2 regions of the Kitasatospora sp. NPDC091335 genome follow, and region 2 is predicted to be linked to the other one. Evidence: riboswitches for the same ligand, from Rfam matches in the RefSeq annotation. Region 2 holds a riboswitch; the other holds the start of a gene.
The links. A riboswitch is a leader RNA that binds a small molecule or an ion and turns the genes downstream of it on or off. The one in region 2 is predicted to bind ZMP and ZTP.
Positions count from the first base shown of each region.

Region 1: another riboswitch for ZMP and ZTP. It lies ahead of ACIQOW_RS23345 (glycine hydroxymethyltransferase); the one in region 2 lies ahead of ACIQOW_RS27975 (bifunctional 5,10-methylenetetrahydrofolate dehydrogenase/5,10-methenyltetrahydrofolate cyclohydrolase).

Region 1 covers NZ_JBIVUM010000011.1:79,693-84,202, forward strand. Annotated here, with positions in the region: gene ACIQOW_RS23340 (aldehyde dehydrogenase family protein) at 1-831, shown strand, start outside; gene ACIQOW_RS23345 (glycine hydroxymethyltransferase) at 1,016-2,476, opposite strand; ZMP/ZTP riboswitch at 2,497-2,594, opposite strand; gene ACIQOW_RS23350 (ABC transporter permease) at 2,899-3,873, shown strand; gene ACIQOW_RS23355 (ABC transporter substrate-binding protein) at 4,029-4,510, shown strand, end outside.
Region 2 covers NZ_JBIVUM010000015.1:86,538-91,047, reverse strand. Annotated here, with positions in the region: gene ACIQOW_RS27980 (dienelactone hydrolase family protein) at 1-611, shown strand, start outside; gene ACIQOW_RS27975 (bifunctional 5,10-methylenetetrahydrofolate dehydrogenase/5,10-methenyltetrahydrofolate cyclohydrolase) at 632-1,492, opposite strand; ZMP/ZTP riboswitch at 1,540-1,625, opposite strand; gene ACIQOW_RS27970 (phosphodiester glycosidase family protein) at 1,758-4,510, opposite strand, start outside.

The DNA of each region.
Region 1 (4,510 bases), on a different contig from region 2:
AACCTGGTGACCGGCACCGGAGCGGTGGCGGGCGCGGCGCTCGTCGGGCACCCGGAGGTGGACGTGGTCTCGTTCACCGGCTCCACCGCCGTCGGGCGGCAGGTCGCCGAGACGGCGGGCCGGGGGCTGAAGCGGGTCTCCCTGGAACTCGGCGGCAAGTCGGCCAACGTGGTGCTGCCGGGCGCCGACCTGGCCCGCGCGGTCAAGGTGAACGTCGCCAACGTCTTCGCCAACTCGGGCCAGACCTGTAGCGCGCTGACCCGGCTGCTGGTGCACGAGGACCAGTACGAGGAGGCGGTCGCCAGGGCCGAGGAGGCGGCCGCCCGGTACCGCCCCGGCGACCCGGCCGACCCGCAGACCCGGATCGGCCCGCTGGTCAACGCCAGGCAGCTGGCCCGGGTGCGCGGCTACATCGACGGCGCGCTGGCCGAGGGCGCCCGGCTGGTCGTCGGCGGCTCGGAGCCGGTCGCCGAGCTGCCCACCGGCTACTACGTCCGCCCGACCGTGCTCGCCGACGTGACCCCGGAGATGACGGTCGCCCAGGAGGAGGTGTTCGGCCCGGTCCTGGCGATCCTCCGCTACCGGGACGAGGACCACGCCGCCGAGCTGGCCAACGGCACCCCGTACGGCCTGTCCGGTGGCGTCTGGGCCCGTGACACCGACACCGCCGCCGCCTTCGCGCGCCGCCTCGACACCGGCCAGGTCGACCTCAACGGCGGCCGCTTCAACCCGCTCGCGCCCTTCGGCGGCTACAAGAGCTCGGGGCTCGGCCGGGAGCTGGGCCGCCACGGGCTGGAGGAGTTCCTCCAGTACAAGTCCCTGCAGTACTAGCGGAATCGGGCCGGGTGAGGGGGCGGCGGGAAGGACCGCCGGCCCGGCACCCGGGGCCGTCGAGCGGAGGTTCGACGGCCCCGGGCGGTCTGTGCGCCGCCGTGCCGGCCGCGGGCGGCGGTGGCCGGGCCCCGGCGGTCCGCGTGCCGCCTGCGTGCGGGCCCCGGCGGCTTCCGGCGGGCCGTCAGACCAGGTCGACGCCCGGGTAGAGCGGGTACGGGGCGAGCAGGTCGGCGGCCCGCTTGGCGGTGGCGTCACGGAGGGCCGCGTCCAGGGAGTAGGCCGCCTTGGAGGGGGCGCCCTTCGCGGTGGTGGCGGGGGTGGTGGCGCGCAGGACGGTGTGGATCAGGTCGGCGATCTCGTCCATCTCGGCGGTGCCGAGGCCGCGGGTGGTGAGGGCCGGGGTGCCGAGACGGACGCCCGAGGTGTACCAGGCGCCGTTCGGGTCCTGCGGGACGGAGTTGCGGTTGGTGACGATGCCCGAGTCGAGCAGCGCCGCCTCGGCCTGGCGGCCGGTCAGGCCGTAGCCGGAGACGTCGGCGAGGACCAGGTGGTTGTCGGTGCCGCCGGTGACCAGCTTGCCGCCGCGGCGCAGCAGTCCCTCGGCGAGCGCCCTGGCGTTGTCGACGACGGCGCGGGCGTAGACCTGGAACTCGGGGCGGCGGGCCTCCGCGAGGGCGACCGCCTTGGCGGCCATGACGTGCGAGAGCGGGCCGCCGAGCACCAGCGGGCAGCCGCGGTCGACGTGCTCGGCCAGCTCGGAACGGCACAGCACCATGCCGCCGCGCGGGCCGCGCAGGGACTTGTGGGTGGTGGTGGTGACGATGTGGGCGTGCGGGACCGGGTCGTGGTCACCGGTGAGCACCTTGCCCGCGACCAGGCCGGCGAAGTGCGCCATGTCGACCATGAGGGTGGCGCCGACCTCGTCCGCGATCTCGCGCATCCGGCGGAAGTCGACGAGCCGCGGGTAGGCGGAGTAGCCGGCCACGATGATCAGCGGGCGGAACTCGCGGGCGGTCTCGCGCAGCGCGTCGTAGTCGATCAGGCCGGTGGCCGGGTCGGTGCCGTAGCTGCGCTGCTCGAACATCTTGCCCGAGATGTTGGGCCGGAAGCCGTGGGTGAGGTGGCCGCCGGTGTCCAGGGACATGCCGAGCATGCGCTGGTTGCCGAGCTCCTGGCGCAGCCGCGCCCAGTCCTGCTCGGTGAGGTCGTTGACGTTGCGCACCGCAGCGCGCTCCAGGGCCGGGCTCTCGACCCGCTGGGAGAGGACGGCCCAGAAGGCGGTGAGGTTGGCGTCGATGCCGGAGTGCGGCTGGACGTAGGCGTGGTCGGCGCCGAACAGCTCGCGGGCGTGCTCGGCGGCGATGCCCTCGACGGTGTCGACGTTGCGGCAGCCCGCGTAGAAGCGGCGTCCGACGGTGCCCTCGGCGTACTTGTCGCTGAGCCAGTTGCCCATGGTGAGCAGGACTGCCGGGGAGGCGTAGTTCTCGCTGGCGATCAGCTTGAGCGAGGCGCGCTGGTCGGTCAGTTCGCGGCCGATGGCGGCGGCGATCCGCGGTTCGACGCCGGCGACCACGTCGAGGGCGCTGCGGAAGGCGGTGTCGGCGGCGACGGAGGCGGCGGTGTGGGGCTGCTGCTGGGCCAAGGCGGTCTCCTGGTGGGGATACGGGGGGCCCAGGCGCTCGGCAACGTGCACGTGAGGATTCACGGGGCCGCTTCCCGATGGTTGATTCCATCCCTGCGCGCCAGTTGCGGCCCACCCGGATCGTACCAACCCGGGACGGACTGTGGCGGAGGTCTCAGAATGCGGAACACCCCGTCCGGTTTGCTCTGGTATGCCCGTTGTTTTGCAACGCCAGTGTTTCAGCGAAATGAAGCCGCCACATTTCCCGAAACGATTCGGCGGGAAATACCCGAACGTCCTCCGCGGGTGATTTGCGGAACCTCGGAAGCATCCGATCCAATGTCGCTCGAACGGCCGCCGGGAAACCCCCGGAGGCCGTACCGGAAATGCACACCAGCGCACCCTCACCCATGGGGCGGCGGAGAATTCGGGGGTTACGCCTCATGGCAGTGGTCGACACGGTCCCAGCACCCGCGGCCGGGCCCGCGCCCGCCGCCCACGGCCTGCTCCGCCGGATCCTGCGGGACCGGGTCGGCGCCACCGCCCTGGCCGTGGTGGTGCTGTTCCTGCTGCTCGCCCTCGGCGCCCCGCTGGTCGCCGCGCTGTACGGGAAGAACCCGGTCGACCACTACGGCCAGGACGTCCCCGGCCTGCTCAGCGACGGCGGCCTGCCGATGCTGCCGAACGGCGGGATCTCCGGCGACTTCTGGTTCGGCCTGGAGCCCGGCCTCGGCCGGGACGTGTTCACCCAGCTGCTGTACGGCATCCGCACCTCGCTGCTGATCGCCTTCGCGTCCGCCGCGGTGACCACCACGCTGGGCGTGCTGGCCGGCGTGGCGGTCGGCTACCTCGGCGGGATCACGGACCGGCTGTTCGGATTCCTCGCCAATGTGCTGCTGGCCTTTCCGACCCTGCTCCTGCTGCTCGCGCTCAGCCCGGTGATCCAGTCCCGGCTGGTCGACCCGGGCACCGCGGAACCGGAGTGGATGCAGTTCCTGGTGCTGATCCTGGTTTTCTCGGCGTTCGGCTGGATTCCGCTCGCACTTTCCCTGCGGGCCACCGTCCGATCGCTCCGGGAAAGGGATTTCGTGCAGTCCGCCCGGGCCCAGGGTGCGAGCCGGTTCCATGTCGTCGTCCACGAACTCCTGCCGAATGTTCGCTCGCAGCTGCTGGTGCACGCCACCATGGCGGTGCCGACCTTCGTCGCCTCCGAGGCCGCGCTGTCCTTCCTCGGCGTCGGCATCACCGAACCCGTCCCCGACTGGGGGCGGATGATCGCGCGCGGCTCCGAGGTCTTCCAGGCCGACCCCACCTACATGGTGTTCCCCGGGGTGGCACTGCTGCTGTTCGTCGTCGCCTTCAACCTGCTCGGCGACGCCGTCCGGGACGCGCTCGACCCGCGCACCGGAGCGCGCTGAGCCCGCTCGGCGCCCGCTGAGCCGACGCGGCCCGCGCACCGGAGCACCGGTGCCTGCCGGGCCCCATCGACCACCCCCTCACATCCGTCAACCCGAGACATCCGTCAACCCGAGCCCGTCCCGGCACGATCCGCCGGGGCAAGGAGAGATTCGCCATGCGCTGGACCAGACCGTCCCTCGCCGTCATCGCCACCGCCCTGCTGGCGACCTCCTGCTCGGCCGGCGCGGGCAGCACCACCGGCTCCGGCACCGCCGGGGCCTCCGCCAAGGAGACCTCCCCGCTGACCGCCGTGCTCGGCAGCGAGCAGGAGAGCGCCGGACCGGCCCCGGCCGTGCCCGGCGCCCGGGCGGGCGGCACCGTGAACGTGTACAACAGCGTCGAGTTCCGCCACCTGGACCCGCAGAAGGTCTACGCGGGCGCCACCTACAACGCCTCGCTGCTCTGGGGCCGCCAGCTGACCCAGTACCAGGTCGTGGACGGCAAGGCCAGGCTGGTCGGCGACCTGGCCACCGACACCGGCACCCCCGCCGACGGCGGACGCACCTGGACGTACCGGCTCAAGCAGGGCGTCGCCTGGGAGGACGGGCAGCCGATCACCTCCCAGGACGTCAAGTACGGCATCGAGCGCACCTTCGG
Region 2 (4,510 bases):
AGGGTCCTGGCCTGAACGACTTCCAGCGCCGCCGCGCCGACGCCCTCGCCGAACTGGGGTACGTGGCGCTGGCGTTCGACATCAACGGCGGGCGCTGGTTCACCGATCCGCAGGAGATGCTGGCGCACGTGCTCCCGCTGCTCGCCGCCCCCGAGCGGCTGCGGGACATCGGCCATGCGGCACTGGACGTGCTGCGGGCCGAGCCCCGGACCGACCCCGAGCGGATCGCCGGCATCGGCTACGGCACCGGGGGCGCCGTCGTGCTGGAACTCGGGCGCGACGGGGTCGACCTGCGGGCGATCGGGACGGTCAACGCGGTGACCACGGGCCGCCCGGGCGAGGCGGCGCGCATCCGCTGCCCGGTGTGGGCCGGGGTCGGGTCGGAGGATCCGATCATGCCGCCCGCGCAGCGGGAGGCCTTCGCCGCCGAGATGCAGGACGCGGGCGTCGACTGGCGCCTGGTGGTCTACGGCGGCGCGCTGCACGCCTTCCACCACCCGATGGTCGACCAGGAGGTGCTGCCCGGCGTCGGCCACCACCCGCTGCACGCGCGGCGGGCGTGGCGCGACATCGTCGGCCTGCTCGCGGAGTGCCTGCCCGTGACGGAGTGAACCGGGGGCGGGGCGGAGCGTCAGGGCCTGGAGGGAGCGGGGGCCGGTGCAGGCAGGGCGAGTTGGCGTGCGGCGGCCTCGACGGTCTGGGCGAGGAGGACGGCGATGGTCATCGGGCCGACGCCGCCGGGCACGGGGGTGATCAGGCTCGCCCGATGGCGGGCGGTCCCGAAGTCGACGTCCCCGACGTTGCCCGGGTTGTAGCCCGCGTCGACCACCACGGCGCCGGGCTTGACGTCCGCCCCCTCGATGAAGCGCGGGAGGCCGACGGCGGCGACCAGGACGTCGGCCTCGCGCACGATCGCGGGCAGGCCGACGGTGCGGGAGTGGCAGTAGGTGACGGTGGCGTCCCGTCCGAGCAGGAGCAGGCCGGCGGGCTTGCCGAGGATGGGGCTGCGTCCCACCACGACGGCGTGCTTGCCGGTGAGGTCGACGTCGTATTCGTCCAGCAGGCGCATGATCCCTCCGGGCGTGCAGGAGACGAAGCCGGGCAGTCCGAAGGCCGTCGCGGCGAAGGAGTGCGTGGTGACCCCGTCGACGTCCTTGCCGGGGGCGATCGCCTCGAACGCGGCGCGCTCGTCGAGGTGCGGCCCGACCGGGTGTTGGAGCAGGATGCCGTGCACGTCCGGGTCCTCGGACAACTCGGTGACGGCCTCCACCAGCCCGGCGGTGCTCACCGAGGCGGGGAGGGCGACATGCCGCGAGCGGATGCCGGCCTTCGCGCAACGGGCCTGCTTCATCCGGACGTAGGTGACCGAGGCCGGGTCCTCCCCCACCAGGACGGTCGCCAGGCACGGCGACGTGCCGGTGCGGTGGCGGATGTCCTCGGCGGTTGCCGCGCTGGTCTCGATGATCCGGCGGGCGAGATCCGTGCCGTTCATCAGCCGCGCCTGCTGTGTCTGCACCACGTGCCACTCCCGAGCTCCACAATGGGTGCCCAGGCGCACGGCATCGACGGGGTGTCAGGCCGCTCCCCGGTGGTTCTCCACCTCAGCGCCAGTCACGGCCCGCGACCACGATAGCCCGTACGGACGGTTCCCGCTCGAAAGTTTCCGGGAAGGCCGCAGGCCCGGGCCGCGAGGAGCGGTCCGGGCCTGCGGTGCACCACTGGAGATTCACTTCCGACCGTTCATTTCTGACGATCCGTCATAGTTTGGCGCACTGACCGCCCTTCGGCCCGTTCACGGTGTTGGCGATGCCGCCGTTCACCGGGTCGGGGGTGTTGCCGGCGCAGTCCAGCGGGCCGCGCACGGTGGTGCCGGCCAGCAGGGTGGCGCCCTTGTTCAGGGCGACGTGCAGCGGCCCGGCGACGGTGCCGCGCAGGATCGCCGTGGTGCCGGTGGTGCCGCTGACGGCGACGGGGCCGTTGACGGTGGTGTCGGTCAGCACCAGGGTGCTCGCGCCGCGGGCGGAGAGCGGGCCGTTGACGGTGGAGTCCACCGCGATCAGGGCGGCGCCGGGCTGGACCAGGACCGGTCCGTCGATGCTCGCGCCCTCCAGGCAGGTGACGCCCGCGGTGACGGCGAGCGAGGAGTGCTTGCCGCGCACGGTGGTGGTGCAGGCGGGCACCGCGCCGACGGTGAGCGGCTGTTCGGCCTTCACCCCGCCGACGGTGACGCTCAGCGTGCCGCGGCCCGGGCGCAGCCCGGTCAGGGTGCCGGTGGCCGGGTCGTAGGCGGCGAGGGCGCCGCGCGGGGCGCTCGCGGCGGTGCCGATGTGGACGCCGGTGCCGCCCCACTGGGCGGTGACGGGCCAGGCGACGGGCACGGTGCGCTCGCCGTCCTGGGTGAAGGTGGCGTTGACCGGCGCGGCTTCGAGCAGGCCGAGCGCGGTGGGGGCCTTGAGGTCGACGGCGTCGGCGCGGGCGCGGACCTCGGCGCGCAGCCAGGCGGAGGTGTCGTCGGTGACGGCGTAGGGGTCGGTGACCTTGCCGGCGGTGGGGTTGATGCCGAGCATCGTCCAGCCGGTGAAGCCGCCGCGGTCGGGTTCGGAGGCGGGGCCCTTGCCGGAGTTGCCGTTGATCAGGTGCGGGACGCCGTCGATGCTCTGGGCGTGGAAGGCGCCGACGTGGCCGGTGACCATGGCGGCGGACTTGCCCTTGGTGCGGAAGTCGGCGAGCCACTGCTCGACGAGGGCGGCTTCCTTGCGGTCGCTGAGCCGGCTGCCCTGGTCGGGCAGCGGGTCGCGGGTGGGGTGGTGTTCGAAGAGCAGCAGGCCGGTGATGGACGGGTCCTTGGCGGCGCCGTCCAGGGCGTTGCGCAGGGTGGCGATCTGGTCGAAGCCGCTGCCGCGCAGGGTGCCGAGCGAGCTGTTCAGGGTGACGAAGCGGGTGCCCTTGACGTCGAACACCTGGGTGGTGTCGCCGAAGGCGGCCTTGAAGTTGTCGATGGTGCCGGGGCCCATCACCTCGTGGTTGCCGGGCACGTAGTGCCAGGGGATGGTGCGTCCGGTGAGCTGGTCGAACTCGTCGAGGAGCTTGCGGGCGAGGGCGAAGTCGGCGGGGGACGCCTCGTCGACGAAGTCGCCGTCGATGACGAGCAGTTCGGGCTTGGCGGCGGCGATGTCGCGCAGGGTGCGGCGGGCGGCCTGGACGATGTCGCTGTCGGGGCTGCGGGCGATGAACTGGGCGTCGGACATGACGGCGACGCGCAACTGGCGGCCGTCGACGGTGCCGTGGGTGAGCACGACGGGGTCGGTGACCTTGGGCTGGACGGGCAGTTCGACGTCGGGGGCGACCTTGACGCGCAGGTCGGCGAGGGTGAGGGCGCCGCTGTAGGAGCGGGCGGCGCCGGTCTCCATGAGGCGGAAGCGCTGGAAGGTCAGCGGGTACTGGACGCCTGCGGGGATGGGGAATTCGACCTTGCGCCAGCCGTTCCAGGTGACCATCGGGGCGTCGAGGTTGGCGGTGACGCCGGCGGCGGTGCGGTACTGGACGCGCGGCCAGGCGCCGTTGCCGTCGCCTTCGATCCACATGCTGACGGAGCGGGGCTGGCCGGGCAGCACGATGCCCTCGGGGGCGATGGCGTACTGGCCGCGGGTGCCGGTGGACTGGGTGAAGTCGTAGGTCAGGCGCAGGCCGTGGGTGCCGTCGGGGCCGGCGGCGGGGGCGACCGAGCCGCCGGGGGCGCGGTCGTTGCCGGACTTCCAGGCGGCGGCGTCGGAGAAGTCGGCGAAGGGCTTCTCGGTCATGCCGACGGTGACGGCGACGGCGGTCTCCAGGGTGCCGACCGTCAGTCTGAGGGTGGCGGACCTGCCGTCGGCCAGGGCCTTGAGGGTGATGGTGCCGTCGGCGGCGGCGCCGGCCTCGACGACGCCCTCGCCGCCGGTGACCTTGACGTCGGCGGCTTCGACGGGTGCGGCGTGGCCGAGTGCGTCGTAGCCGGTGACGGTGAGGCCGGCGGTGGTGCCGGTGCCTTCGAGGCCGATCGGTTCGTTGCCGGCGGTGATGCGTACGGCGGGGCCGAGCACGGTGAGCGGCAGGACGGACCTGTCGGCGCCCTTGGCGGTGACGGCGACCTCGGCGGGGCCGGATTCGCGGCCGGTGACGACGGCGTCCAGGCCGCGGCCCTCGACGGTGACCTTGGCGCCGGTGGCGGTGGACCAGGCGGTGGCGGGCACTGTGGCGGTGACGGCGCCGTAGGCCTCGTCGTGGGGCAGGGCGCGCACGGTGCGGTGCAGGCCGGGGAAGACGCGGGCGGCGGTGTCCACGGTCTCGGCGGGGCGCAGCCGGAAGCCCTTGGTCCGGCCGGAGCCGGGGGTGGAGAACAGGCCGAGGCCGTTGGCGACGGCGCGTTCCCCGCCGTTGTCGGAGGGGTTGCTGACGGTGCCGGCCTGGCCGGCGCCGGGCAGGCGGGCGGCCATGGCGGCGGAGCCGCCGCCGTCCATGTTGAGGGCGTTGT